Regions from separate parts of the Paenibacillus vulneris genome, predicted to be linked through region 2. Evidence: riboswitches for the same ligand, from Rfam matches in the RefSeq annotation. Region 2 holds a riboswitch; each other region holds the start of a gene.
The links. A riboswitch is a leader RNA that binds a small molecule or an ion and turns the genes downstream of it on or off. The one in region 2 is predicted to bind cyclic di-GMP.

Region 1 (3,118 bases), on a different contig from region 2:
GCCAGGCGGCTCATGGCTTCTGAGGACGCCAGATTATCAAAATATCTCAACCGAACAAATAAGCCCTCTTCCGAGGTGAGCGCCGTGAGAGCGTAGTCGATCAGACCGATTCTGGATAGCAACAATGGGATTTCATGTTCAGTGATCTGTATGCGTCGAATGACCGTTCGCAATACCGTTTCCTGTTTTCTGCTGCTATGAGCCGCAACCATATCCAGGGTGCGCGTCAATTCTGGGATGTAAGTGAGTTCGGATTGAACATACTTCAATCTCGCTTTCCAGTCCTTATAGGACTTTAGCCATGATTCAACTTTCTCGTAGGGAATGGAGACCGGGTCCGCGACATCACAAATCCCTCCTTGCTGTGCATGCTTTCTTAACGTTTTCCGCCAGTTTCGGCAGTCAATCGACTTCGTTGTACGTTGTTCACTCTCCATTTCTATCGTCATCTTCCCTTCTTTTCTAGTTTGGCATAAGTTGACAAGGTACTATTTTCACAACCTTCGTTCCGCTTTTTACGACTCTCACCTCCGGTAAATTCCTCCTAATAATATCCATCTGCACCTACCATTTTACCTATAAAGCGCTTAAATATGGAGGGTGATTTTTTCATCACGCTATCAATTCATAAAGTGTCGAATGAACGCAAAATGACTCGAATCGAGTACGAATCGCTAACACATGATTCGATCATGCCGATCGTACAAGCCTCTTCGTTTTGCTTTTTCCGCCGCTTCATGAATGGAGCAAGCGTTGAATTTTCGAATGATGTTACGAACGTGCGATTTCATGGTGTTCGCTGTGACGCCTAATAACTCTCTGATCACCGGCTGTCTATAGCCCCAACCGATCAACTGCAAGATCTCTTTTTCAGTGGGCGTCAGCATTCGATGTAATTCTTTTCGCTTATCCAGCCCAATTTCATTACGGATAATGGATGCAACATCGGCATGAAGAGAAGGTTGCCCCCGATACGCTTCCCTTACGGCATTTACGACATCAGCATAGTTTATCTTGGTAATATAATTGATCGCCCCGGCTAGCACAGCTTCCACAATGATTTCAGGCTCGTAGAGGGAGGTCAAGATAATGATTGGCATTGATTTCATTTTCAGAACTTCGGAAATTGTATGGAGTCCATCCTGTTGCGATGAATGAAGTATCAGATCAAGAATCATCACGTCTAAATCCAATTGCACACTCGCTCGAATGGCCGATTCCTTGTTTGTTGCAATATGAAATATATTCATATCCGGCTCTGCATTGATAAGCCCCGCCATCCGTTGTTGCCAAATGGGGTCGCTGTCCACCAGCAATACTTGGATCTTGCCTTCTTTCCAACGCACGACTTCATCAACTTCTACGGCATAACTTGCACGCTCCTCCATCTTTTCATCACCTCATTGATTGTTCTGGAAAAACAAAAAAGACACGTACCCTCGGAAGGCCGTGCCTTTTCCTGACAGCATTAGAGAGGGTAACCCGGCGATCATTGCAAGCATGCGGAAGACCCGTGGCTTTGCGTCCCAGTCTTTCGAACTGGTTTGCCTTTTTCCTGTTGGAACTTGTCGTCATTCGTTATACTGCCCCATGTCCGTTGTTGTCTTTTTCATCACCACTAAGCATAATCCGGAAGCTCGCAAGGCTACGAAAGAAGATGCCTCGGGGCATCTCCTTTACATCTCGGTCGTCTTTGAAACACCCGTAACCGCTTCGTTCCTGTAACCTTAGCAGCATGGATACCGCTTCCGCCCGAGTGGCCGTAATGTCCGGAACGAATTTGCTGCCGTTCGGCCGTCAATAATACCTAGTTTGCGGATCGTTTCCACCGAGCCTTTTGCCCACCTCGGAATGTTTTCGTCATCAGCAAAGCCCGTTGTTGTATGCGAATTAAGTGAGACTTTCAGCGTTTTTGCGATCATCGATATCATCTCCGCTCGGGTGATCTGAGCATCCGGTCGGAAGCTGCCGTCCTCGTACCCGCTGACGATTCCCGCTTTTACAGCGAGAGCAACCGCCTGCTTGGCCAGTCACCGATCTTCGTCTGATCCGTGAAGGTAAGGGTTGCATCAGTTCCCTCCAATCTCAGTGCGTCTGCTAGCATAACCGTACATCCGCAGATCCATGCCGTATTCGTGTCTCAAACGCTTGTTGATGTTCAGCAGGCCGACGCCCTGACGCCTGTCCGATCCGGAAGCCGGCAGTCGACTTAGCTGTTCGCTCTCGATGCCGACACCGCTATCTTCAATCACAAACCAATATTCGCCCTCCGTTTCAAAAGTCGTCAATTTGACCGTTCCGCCTTCTATCCGATTGCCGATCTCGTGCCGAATCGCGTTTTCGACGAGCGGCTGCAGCAGCAGGGGAGGGATGCTCACCCGGTACATCCTCGAATTGTAAGCGATCCTTGAAGCGCGCTTTTTCAATATCGACGTATGTCCGGATCAGGTTGAACTCTTCACGAAAGCGATCCGCTTCTCCATATGGCTTAACCGGAAGCTGCCTCGCAAATAATCGACCAGATCCGCGGTCAATTTTCGCGAACGTTCCGCATCCGTATAACTTGATGCAACGACGTTGTACAAAAAATGCGGCTTGATCTGCGAATGCAGAAACGCCACTTCCAGATCGACCGCTGGTATGCTTCCCTTTTTAATTCAGATAATGAGGCGTCACGAAAGCGTACTCCGGTGCTTTGACCGGACGTTCGCTTAACAGGGAAGCTGCTATCGGTTTCCCGCGTTGCCTGCGATCGGCAGGGTGAATGTGAACGTCGTGCCGACGCCTTTCGTCGAAGATACCGTTACGGTTCCCTTTAGCAACTCGACCAGTTGTTTGACGATGGACAGCCCGAGCCCGAAGCCCCGGCGTTCCGCTCGCTCATCAAACAATTGGAACGCTTCGAACAGGTGCGGGATGTGCTGCGCTTCGATTCCTTCCCCCGTATCTTTGACCGAAACTTCAATCATGCTGCGATTCTCCGCCGCTGTGACGACAATGCTCCCGTTCACCGTATGCTTGACCGCGTTGTCCGAGCAGGTTGCCGACGATCTAGCCGAACCGGCTTTCATCGGCAATCGCATAGGGCAAATGTTCGGGGACACGGTTTTCGAGCCGG
Region 2 (3,118 bases):
ATTCTACGGGAAGCCGCCATAGCGAACGTACCGTCGCTCCCTATGGCCTTGTACTCGTTGAAGGGTCTTGGATGCTTGTGGCCTGGTGTGATCTGCGCCAAGACATCCGCCATTTCCGGTTGTCCCGAATGGCTGAGCTTATCGAACTGGACGAACGATTCGAGCTCCCGGCGCATTTTGACTTAAGGGAGTATACCCCTTTAGATGATCGCCACTTGCGAGTCTGCCTTCGATTTAATCATGACATCGCAGATAAGGTGAAGGAATCGAACTATCATTTCATAGAGGATATGAAAGAGCATCAAGATGGATTGGATGTGGTCTTACGCGTTCGTCAGCTGGATGAATTGCTGCAATGGGTGCTAGGCTGGGGAGCGGGCGTAATAGTATTGGAACCTGAATCTTTCCAAAATCGAATTCGTGAGGAAGCCCAAAAAATTCTCAAACGCTACTGACATAACGTTGTCAGTAGCCTTTTTTTATAATTGGACATGTAAATGTAAAGGAGATAGATAAGTAAAAAATATGTTATGCAACGGCTGTGGGACACAGCACCTATTATTACTAGGAAGGATGATATGTTATGAATTTCGCTTCTGTACGCATCATTACTGACGATGTGGATCGTCTCGTCGAGTTCTATGAGAAAGTCATGGGGGTTTCGGCGGAGCGACCCGCGCCCGTATTTGCCGAACTCGTTGTGCCATCATGCACCCTTGCAATCGGCCACTCCCAGACAGCGCAGCTAATCGGCGCCGGTTCCGTTGTGGGGGCCAACAATCGCACTGTCATTATTGAGTTCCGCGTCGACGATGTCGATGCTGAATATGTGCGCTTGAAGCCATTTGTCGATAATTGGGTAAAGGAACCGACCACGATGCCGTGGGGGAACCGTTCTATGCTGTTCCGCGATCCCGACGGCAACCTTCTTAACCTCTTCGAGCCGGTGACCGAGGAGGCGATGAAACGGTTTAGAGGTAGACATTGAGGGGCAGTAAAGAACTTGCCGTTACAGACAGCCGGAGAACCGTATCATAAGTAAGCACAAAGTTGGCGTTATGAGAAGCATCAAAGAATTACTCAATGTCTTTGATGCTTCTTTGTTTTGTTTTGTTTTGTCATCGGTTAGAACGAGCGGGACATTTTCGACAAATTCCGACTTGTTCAGAAATTGTTCAGTTTTGACTTGTAGAATTATGTAATGCCAATACAACTGAAAAAGGCAAACCTGACCGAAAGGCAGGGACGCAAAGCCGCGGGCCTTCCCCAAAGTAAATTTGGGATGGTAGCTGGGTTGCCAACGGATTGGCTTTCTTTGTGTGTCCATAGATATCAGAGGAAGGGACCTGCAAAACGATAGTTGAATGGGAGTGGTTTGGTCGTGCAGAACCTGGTTGCAGGAAGAGTTTAAATTAAAGAATAAGGAGACTGGACAATGCAACCAACTTGCCCAGGAGAACTGGGGATTTATGCCCAAATTTTTATGATTCAGTTCTTAAAAACCGAAATCATCTAAACAAATTTTTCGTTGGGCAATAAAATTTGTAACACTTTGCGTTGACTTTGGACGCAACTTTAAACAAGAGGAGGTTTGATAAGCGTGTCCGCAAGATTTGGATTTAAACAAAAGTGGAAGAAAGGCATGAACTTAACGTTCAGCGCAGCCTTGCTGTTCGGAAGCATTGTCGGCGTTGTGCCACAGAAAGCGGCTGCTGCGCCGACTGTGATGACTGGGCCAGGCGGAGTTGCAGACGGCCTGATTTCTTGGGTCAATTTGAGTGTGGCAGACAGTGTGTATTCTACTGCTACAGTCCCGATTGCTCCCACTGTCGCTGGTGCAATTCATCATGTGAATGATCTGGCAGGAGGAAGAAATTGGCAAAACGCCTCGACTGCCCAGTACAAACCCGATGCGATTAACTATAACCCGGGCTTGACAAAGGGCTCGACCAATGGTTTTCTTTCCCTTAATAAGTTTAATGTAGACGATCTATCCAGAGAAGTTTTTTCCGTGCAAAGCAATGCCACTAATAATGCGGGGTTCCCGTGGGAGCTTGGTGGCGACTTTCCAGATAGTATTCCTGGCGAAAAGGCAAAATATACCAGGGATACAATTTCCTCATATTTTGGTACTGATGTCGCTACCCGCCAAAGCCGTTCATTGGATACCGACCAGCAGAATTCGACGAATACGCATGTGATGCATGTATCGAACCTATTTAACAGCAGTGAGAACAAGCATGAGTGGGCTCTCTCTCTGGATGGAAAGCGCATTGGAGAGCCGGCCGTCATAACTCCTTACACGCCTTCTAAATTCAATTCGCAAGAGGGTATTACAACTACTTACTATTTTGGCGCTGGTCATAGTTCGGTTTTAAACGGAGCGACTTCCGAGCTTATTGTATACAATCGCCCGCTAGAACCTGAAGAAAGAAAACAGGTCAATAGCTACCTTGGAATCAAATATGGTTTGACGATCAAGAAGCCGGATGGCACCGGTATCGAGGAATATATCGATAGTAATAAAGGAGTATTCTGGAATCCTGGGAATAGCACAGATGCTACTTACCGGATTACCGGACTCGGTCGGGACGATGCCAGCGCGCTGAAACAAAAACAATCCGTTTCGCAGGAAGACAATGCGCTGGTAACTATTGCGCTCGGTGATAAGATTGATGCTTCGAATGCGGCGGTCACCGGTTTCGACATAAATAACGATAGATCGTTCTTTATGTTTGGCGACAATAATAAAAGCACAGACTTTACTGAGGACGTTGCCGACTCAGGTGCTCCTACAGGGCTAAAGAGCATGCCGCGTCAGTTCACCGTTCAAAAAACGAATAACTGGGCGGATGCCGGGATTACGTTGTCATTAGACCAGTCAGTTATGCAATCGAGATATACATACTATCTGTTGATCAATGGCAAGTTTGATAAGAATTTGCGGCTAACGAATGGTAAAGTTCAGCTTAATACTAATAAATTTGGAAATGTTGCTACGTTTACCTTCGCAAGGGAGAAACAAATGGTTCCAGCCGGATTAGATACCGATCTAATCTCGTGGTTTGAGCTGACGAAAGGTTGGGAAGCAGCGGGAAGCCCAATATCACCTGATGGT
Region 3 (3,118 bases), on a different contig from region 2:
CACGGATTCCGAAATTTCTTCCATTGTAGCCAGCTGCTGCTCTGAGGCGGCCGCTACACTTTCCGTCTTCGAGAAGGCGGCTTCTGTAATGCTGCTCATATCATGGAGAGAAGCGGTAATCTCCTCGGTGCCTGCCGACATTTGCTCCGATGCCGCAGAGACCTCCTGCATCTGATAAGCGACCTGCTGCACCGCATTCATAATGTTGCGGAAAGCTTCTCCCGCCTCCTGCATGATCACGGTTCCATGCTCTACTTCTTTGCTGCCTTTCTCCATGGCGATCACCGCAGAACGGGTTTCACCTTGAATTTGCTGAATAATCTCCGCGATCTGCTCCGCCGATTGCCGCGACTGCTCCGCCAGCTTCCGAACCTCGTCGGCTACGACGACAAAGCCTCTTCCGTGTTCGCCCGCTCGCGCAGCTTCAATGGCGGCATTCAACGCAAGCAGATTGGTTTGCATCGAAATATCAGTAATAACATCGACAATTTGACCGATTTCATCGGAACGTTTCCCCAGTTGATTAACCACCTTGGCTGAATCGCTCACGGATTCCCGGATCATATCCATTTGGGACATGGCTTTCTGGATCGAAATGTTGCCTTCCTCAGCTTCCTTGGAAGCTTCCATGGACATGGCGGATACGTTGCCCGAAAATTCTGCAATCCGATTAATGCCGGTCGCCATCTCTTCCATTGCTCTTACGCTCTCGGTAGTACTCTGCATCTGCTGATCTGCGCCTCCGGCAATGTCCTGAATGGCCGCAACGACATGATGGGTGGTTTGGGCGGATTGCTCCGAGCTCGCTGCTAATTGCTCCGAGCTTGCAGACAAGTTCTGAGATTCATAGACGATCTTCGCAATGATTTCTCTAAGGCTCGCGATCATTCCGTTGAAATCCTTCGAAAGAAGACCGATTTCGTCTTTGGATTGGTATGTAGCGTTAACCGTTAAGTCCCCGTCCTGCGCTTTAGCCATCAATTGCTGGATACTGCGGACCGGTCTGGTGATCATATTAGCAACGCCATACCCGATCAAGGAGCAAAGAACAACGGCAAGCACTGTAACAACAATGATGATGGAAGTTGCCACCTTGGAGCTTTCAATACTTTTATCGTAAAAGATTTTGGCATCCTCTTCATTGTACTTAACAACGTTCTCCAGGCTTTGAATCATCTCCGCACGGATCGGCTTGAACGAATTTACATATTCCTTATGCGCCGCTTCTTTTTGGTTGGCAACGGCCAATTCATCTACTTTTTTCTTGGCATCGTTGTTTTTAGGGATTAAATCGACGAAGTGCTGGTACTGCTCCTGTGCTCTCGGGGACAACGTGATTTGTTCGAGATTTTTTCGTATAGCCTGATTTTTATCGCGGGTTTGAGTAATTTGCTGTTGAATTTGTTTAATAATCGCTTCATCTTTCGCCAGCAGCAATTCAAGCTGCAAGGAATCCATTTGCGAATTACCGAACAGAAGCCCTTCAACAAGACTATTCGGGATCAAGGTTTCTTCGTACATAACGCGGGCATTGTTAGCCATCTTGTCCATGACGAAATAGCCTGTAATGCCGATAATGAGCAGGAACACGATGGAAAGCCCCAGCATTCCGCCTATTTTCGTTTTGATTCGCAAGTTCTGGATAAACTTCATGATCCAAGCATCCCCCATTGAAATATTTGTGTAATGAGACACTAAACGCTTTATCACTTTAAAGAACTCAAACATTTTGACAAGGCAAAAAAAGTCCATCCCCAAAAAAAGGGATGGACTTCCCCCCATTTTTCGGTGGCCCGGCTGCCGTAGATCAAAATCCTTAGGCCCGAAGCTTTGCGTCCCCCTCTTTCGAGAAGTTTGCCTTTTTCGTGATATGGGTATATCGTTTGGCCAAAGTATAATATAGCGTTTTGAAAAATACAAGACCTCTTTACTAAAACTAAATACTTACTTTACGTACCGAAATGTCGAATTTTAGGATAATCGTCATGGTTGTCCTAGGGAAAATAGGCCTGCAAATGACGTTTTTCCGCGAAAATTGTTTCACCTCCTCTATTTCTTTTCGGCATAATTTGACAAAAAATGAAGTCTAGTTTATTCTCTGATTTGTCCGGACAAAACTACTTTTTGGAAACGAGGGGTACATCTTGAAAAAACTTCTTTCGAAATTGGCTTTGTCGAGCTTGGCTATGGCACTTGTATTTACATCCGGTTTAGCTACTGCAGAAGCTAGCAAGGACCCGTCTCACACCAATAATAAAAAGGCTAAAGTCGCCCTATTGATTCCAGGTTCATCCAAGGATGGCGGTTTTATGGAATCTGCTTACCGCGGATTGGTAAAGGCAGAAGAGGATTTCAGAATCAAAGCGACCTACGTGGAAAATATCCCGCATGATACCGCACAAATCGCGGATGCATTGCGTCAATTGGCTAAGAAAAATCCGGATATGATCATTGCTCATGCAGGGCAAAGCTCGGAAGCAGTGAAGCTCGTAGCCAAGGAATATCCAAAAATAAAATTTGTGAATACACAAACGAATTTGACCGGCAACAACCTGTCCAGCTATCAAGTTAAGCAAGAAGAATCCGCATGGCTGGCGGGCGCAGCAGCAGGACTTTTGACTAAAACCAACGTAGTTTCCCATATTTCCGGCGCACGCGTAGGTCCCGGCCTAGCGGGACGCGCGGCCTTTGCCGACGGTGTGAAATACACGAATCCTAACGCAACGCTCCTTACCACGTTTACAGGCAATCAGGAAGATGCTGACCTAGCGAAAAGAGTTGCACAAGCCCAAATTAACGCGGGTTCGGATATGATCTTCACCATGCTGAACATGGCCCGTAACGGCGTTACCGAAGCGGCACGCGAGAACGGCGTATACCAATTCGCTAACGTTCGCGATTATTATGCCGATGCACCTGATGTTTTCATTGGATCTGCGATTTCGGATGCAAGCCTGACTGTATACGGAGCAATTAAAGATTTGACGGAAGGCACATGGAAGCCGAATACGGTGAAAAAAATCGGGCTTGAGAATCCGGATGCCGTTCGTCTTGCCCTGTCACCTATTGTTCCACAAGATGTGAAGGACAAAATTGCAGCTTTCGCCGATAAAATCAA

Region 1: linked by a shared signal. The riboswitch ahead of ABEA66_RS27355 (response regulator) and the one ahead of ABEA66_RS31535 (DUF8202 domain-containing protein) in region 2 are both predicted to bind cyclic di-GMP.
Region 3: linked by a shared signal. The riboswitch ahead of ABEA66_RS02535 (methyl-accepting chemotaxis protein) and the one ahead of ABEA66_RS31535 (DUF8202 domain-containing protein) in region 2 are both predicted to bind cyclic di-GMP.

Annotation. Positions count from the first base shown of each region.
Region 1 is NZ_BAABJG010000035.1:47,894-51,011, forward strand. It holds gene ABEA66_RS27350 (hypothetical protein) at 1-449, opposite strand, end outside; gene ABEA66_RS27355 (response regulator) at 675-1,388, opposite strand; cyclic di-GMP riboswitch class I at 1,474-1,559, opposite strand; gene ABEA66_RS36435 (S-layer homology domain-containing protein) at 1,728-2,030, opposite strand; gene ABEA66_RS27360 (sensor histidine kinase) at 2,070-2,378, opposite strand; gene ABEA66_RS27365 (histidine kinase) at 2,445-2,621, opposite strand; gene ABEA66_RS27370 (sensor histidine kinase) at 2,727-3,071, opposite strand; gene ABEA66_RS27375 (sensor histidine kinase) at 3,052-3,118, opposite strand, start outside.
Region 2 is NZ_BAABJG010000049.1:3,862-6,979, reverse strand. It holds gene ABEA66_RS31545 (helix-turn-helix transcriptional regulator) at 1-455, shown strand, start outside; gene ABEA66_RS31540 (VOC family protein) at 584-988, shown strand; cyclic di-GMP riboswitch class I at 1,212-1,302, shown strand; partial or broken gene ABEA66_RS31535 (DUF8202 domain-containing protein) at 1,601-3,118, shown strand, end outside.
Region 3 is NZ_BAABJG010000003.1:245,654-248,771, reverse strand. It holds gene ABEA66_RS02535 (methyl-accepting chemotaxis protein) at 1-1,653, opposite strand, end outside; cyclic di-GMP riboswitch class I at 1,785-1,869, opposite strand; gene ABEA66_RS02530 (BMP family protein) at 2,145-3,118, shown strand, end outside.